2 regions of the Desulfovibrio sp. SGI.230 genome follow, and region 2 is predicted to be linked to the other one. Evidence: predicted binding sites of a transcription regulator. Region 2 holds the regulator's gene; the other holds the start of a gene.

Region 1 (2,398 bases), on a different contig from region 2:
CATGGACCAGTAATTGACGTGGTTGGAGCCTGGCCGGAAGGCGGTGCTGAAGCCGGCGCGGCCGAACTCGCCCTGGAAGCCGGCGCGCAGCGAGTCGCTGTTGAGGCGGCCGCTGGCATCGTCCGCCTCCAGATTCTCGGACTGGAAGAGCATCCAGCCCTGGTTGTCGAAAAAGATGCTGCGGATGCGGGTCTCGTCGTCGGCGGTGCGCAGGGGAGCGGACGACGACGAGAACATGCTGATGGCGTCGCGCAGGACGGTCAGGTCCAGAGAAAGGATGAGCATGCCCTGAAAGACGCCCTGGCTGTCGTAGATGGGCGTGGAGAAGCGGATGACGTAAAGGGGGATGCTTTGCACGGAATCGTTGAGCGGGACCATGGAATAGACCACTTCCAGGGGCTGGCTGACCTGCACATGGCCGGGCCGCTGGGCCGCGCTCAGGCTGGTGAAGGGGTTGCCCACGGTGGCGGAGGCGATATCGGGAGGGATGGAGATGATCTCGCCCCCGTAGCTGAGCAGCAGATAGCGCTGGGAGGGATCCGTGCCCATGAAGGCCACCTCGCGATAGCGCAGGCCCTCGGCACGCACGCGGAACTGGAGACGCCGTACCATGTCCTTGGGCTCCATGGAACCCGCGGCCAGGATGAGGAGCTGGTTTCGGGTCTCTGTGAGAATTTGCTCAAGCGAAAGGCTCATGGCCTGGGCATGCAACTGGGCATTGCGGGCTATTGCGCGATTGACCATGGCTTCGATACTGCGTCCCGTTGCGAGGAAAACAAGTAATAAAACCAGCGTCAAAAGCGGTAAACCGAGCAAAAGCACCCGGCTTGTCATGCTGCGGTTGACGAAGAACCGGGTGGTTTCCAGCGAATTTCCCAGGACGGGTCTGGTCCAGATGCGCATACGTCCTCCCGATAACGCAAAAAACGTGCAACTTTCCTGAAAATCTATCCGCAATGCGCAGTTTGCGCAAGAGGAAAAACGCTTGGCAGTGTTGGTAATCAAGGATTTTCGGGTTTTTTAGCGAAATTGGCACGGGTGTTGCTTAAAACGAGCATGTGAAGTTTGGGACGAATGGTCCTGCCGTGGGACGCAGGATCTGGATGTAACAACCCCAAGACCCGGAGGAGAACATGAAAATGATGCGCAAGCTCTGGACAGCTATTGCGGGCAGCTTCGTCATGCTGCTGGTCATGATGCCTTCCCTGGCCCTGGCAGCCAAGAAGGCGGCGGCAAACGTGGTCATCGTGGCCGATACCCGCCGCCTGGACGGTATCATGCTGTGGTGGGCGCAGATGTACAATGACAGTCATCTGTACTTCACCATCCTGACCATCATCATCATCCCGACGGTCGGCTGCATCTTCGGCTTCCTGGCCGACGTTGTGATGTCGCACATCGGTATCGACCTCAAGCACCGCGAGCTGGCTGAACACTAGGCCGGAAGGGAGGAAAACATGGATTGGTTGTATGTTTTGATGCCCATCTCCGGCGTGACGATTTTCTGGCCCGGTCTGATCATTCTGGGTCTCGGCGTCGGCATCATCGGTGGTTTCTTTGGTATGGGCGGTGCCTGGATGGTTACCCCCGGTCTGAACATCCTCGGCTTCCCCATGGCCTTCGCCGTGGGCACGGACGTTGCCCACATGGCCGGCAAATCCCTGATCTCGACCCTGCGGCACGGCAAGTTCGGCAACGTTGACTACAAGCTCGGCCTGACCATGCTGGTCGGTACCATCGTGGGCGTGGAACTGGGCGCCCAGATGCTGATGTGGCTGGAACGCCTGGGTTCCGTCGACAAGGTCGTGCGCTGGCTGTACGTCGTGCTGCTGATCTGCATGGCCTGGATGGTCTTCCATGACGTGGCCCTGCGCAAGAAGAAGGAACGCGAAGCCGCCGCCCGCGGTGAAGAGCTCTCCGCTACCGCCACCGGTATCGACTGGGCCTCCAAGCTGCACGCCATCCGCATTCCCCCCATGGTGCACTTCCACGGCGCCGGTATCTACTGCTCCGCCTGGCTGCCCATCGCGGTCTCCCTGTTCACTGGCTGGCTGGCCGGTATCCTCGGCATCGGCGGCGGTCTGATCCGCATGCCCGCCCTGGTGTACCTGGTCGGTTGCCCCACCCACGTGGCCGTGGGTACGGACCTCTTCGAAGTGGCCATCTCCGGCCTGTACGGCGCCGCTTCCTTCACCTTCAAGGGGCGTACTGAACTCGTGGCCGCCCTCATCATGCTGGTCGGTGCCGCCATCGGTGCCCAGATCGGTGCTGTCGCCACCAAGTACATCAAGGGTTACGGCATCCGTATCGCCTTCGGCTGCGCCGTCATCGGCTGCCTCGCTTCCGTGGTCCTGAAGCTCATCCAGCCCTACTTCCCCGCCTATGCCGGCTTCATCAA
Region 2 (2,398 bases):
CATCCCCGATACCCGTGCCTTTGAAGCGTACGGCAAGGAACTGGTGGAAGAACGCCACCGTCACCGCTACGAGTTCAACAACGCCTTCAAGGATCTGCTGGAAGAAAAGGGCATGGTCTTCAGCGGCACCGCCCCCGACGGCTCCCTGATGGAGATCGTGGAACTGCCCGACCATCCCTGGTTCCTGGGCTGCCAGTTCCATCCCGAGTTCAAGTCCCGTCCCATGGCGGCGCATCCCCTGTTCCGCGAATTCATCAAGGCCGCCAAGAACAACCACAAGAAATAGGGCTTTTGTGCAAGAAAAGCCGTTCAGGACGCTCCGCTGGCGCGGGGCGTCCTTTTTTTATGCAATGACTTGAAATATTCCCTTTTTTGTGCTCCCGGTCCAGCCTCCCTTGCCTATTGGTGCAGCATGTGGCATGGTATTTGAAACGTAGAAAATTTTTACTGACAGGATAGCACCCCATGGCATTGGAACTTCGTCAACAACTCAAATTGTCGCAGCAGCTGGTCATGACCCCCCAGCTGCAGCAGGCCATCAAGCTGTTGCAGCTTTCTCGTGTCGAACTTCTGGAGACCGTCCAGCAGGAATTGCTGGAGAACCCCTTCCTGGAAGAGGCCCCGGCCAATGAGCCCGTGGCTCCGCAGGATCAGGAGGAGCCGCGGCACGAGAAGCCCCAGGACGAAGTCTATGACGAAGACCTTTCCCGCAATGCCGACTGGGAGGAATATCTCGGCGAATTCGCCAGCACGCCGCGCACCTCGCAGGGGCGGGAACTGGAGATCGCGGAAGAGATCTCTCCCCTGGAGGCCCGTTACTCGGCCAAGCCCACGCTGGAAGGCCATCTGCTCTGGCAGCTGCATCTTTCTACCCTGACGGACGAGCAGAAGGAGATCGGCGAGATCATCATCGGCAATCTGGGCTCGTCGGGCTATCTGCGGGCCAGCGTGGAAGAGATCGCCGAGATGGCGTCCACCACGCCGGAGGCCGTGCAGACCGTGCTGGAGCGCGTACAGCTTTTCGACCCGGTGGGCGTGGCGGCCCGGGATGCCCGCGAATGTCTGCTGGTGCAGCTGAAGAGCCTGCGCTACGACCGTGACCCCATCCTGCTGGAACTGGTGCAGTCGCATCTGGAAGATCTGGAAGCCCACCGCTACAAGCCCCTGCTGCGCAAGTTCAAGCTGGATATGGAAGGCCTGCGCGAGTACCTGGACATCATCCAGTCCCTGGAGCCCCTGCCCGGTGCCAGCTTCGACGGCAGCGAGCCCACCTATGTAAGCCCTGACGTCTTCGTGTACAGCGTCGGTGACGAATTCGTCATCCTGCTCAATGAAGATGGTTTGCCGCATCTGCAGCTCTCCAGCATGTTGCGTGATGGCGTTCCCTCCTGTAATGAAAAAGAGAAGGACTACGTTTCGGAAAAGGTGCGTTCCGCATCCTGGCTCATCCGCAGTCTGTACCAGCGGCAGCGGACGCTGTATAAAGTGGTGGAGAGCATCGTCAAACATCAGCAGCCCTTTTTCCGTGACGGCGTCACCAAGCTCGCGCCGCTCATCCTCAAGGATATCGCCGACGATATCGGGATGCATGAATCCACGGTCAGCCGCATCACCACCAACAAGTATGTGGCGACGCCGCACGGCATCTTCGAACTGAAATTTTTCTTCAACAGCGGGCTTGAACTGGACGATGGAAGTCAGGTAGGCTCAGAGAGCGTCAAGGCTCTGATCAAAAAGTTCATCGCTGGCGAAGATCCCAAATCGCCCCTGAGCGACGAGCGGCTCGGCGAGTTGCTCAAGGAACAGTTGAAGGTCAATATCGCACGGCGCACGGTGGCCAAGTACCGCACGGCGCTGAACATCCCCTCATCCTCAAAGCGCAAGGAACATTTCTGATTCCTGCACCACGGGAGGTTCTATGAACATTGCTTTCACTTTCAAGAACTTCGAGGCCTCCGATCATCTGAAGAAGTATGCCCGTCGCCGCATGGAGAAGATGGGACGCTTTTTTGGCAAGGCTTCCGGACTGGAAGTCGGTGTTGTGCTTACTGTGGACAAGTTCCGGCATCGCTGTGAAGTGACCATCGCCGGCGAGGGGCTGCACCTGAGTGCTTCCGAGCAGTCTTCCGACATGTACGCCGCCATCGACCTTGTGGTGGACAAGGTCGAGGCCCAGATCAAGAAGCACGTCTCGCGCGTCAAGGAACAGCGCCGTCAGGCCCGCAACGCCAGCGTGGACGTCTTCACCTACAACCTGGAAGCCGATCCCGATGAAGAACCCGCCGTGGTGGGCACCGAGCGCTTTGCGCCCAAGCCCCTGCATCTGGACGAAGCCCTGATGCAGCTGGAATCCATCGGCAGTGAGTTCCTGGTCTTCATCAATGCCGAGACCGACCGC

What was found. Region 2 encodes sigma-54, which starts transcription at its own class of promoters, with help from an activator protein. Its sites were predicted from a motif close to CTGGCACGGNNNNTGCTT; they were not measured.
Region 1: a site for sigma-54 is predicted at 1,030-1,047, ahead of ACQRAG_RS09110 (DVU0150 family protein). Genes of this name have one in related genera too.

What each region holds. Positions count from the first base shown of each region.
Region 1 is NZ_JBNPKS010000011.1:26,823-29,220, forward strand. It holds gene ACQRAG_RS09105 (sigma 54-interacting transcriptional regulator) at 1-903, opposite strand, end outside; gene ACQRAG_RS09110 (DVU0150 family protein) at 1,134-1,439, shown strand; gene ACQRAG_RS09115 (sulfite exporter TauE/SafE family protein) at 1,458-2,398, shown strand, end outside.
Region 2 is NZ_JBNPKS010000004.1:168,766-171,163, reverse strand. It holds gene ACQRAG_RS05940 (CTP synthase) at 1-286, shown strand, start outside; gene rpoN (RNA polymerase factor sigma-54) at 466-1,896, shown strand; gene hpf (ribosome hibernation-promoting factor, HPF/YfiA family) at 1,919-2,398, shown strand, end outside.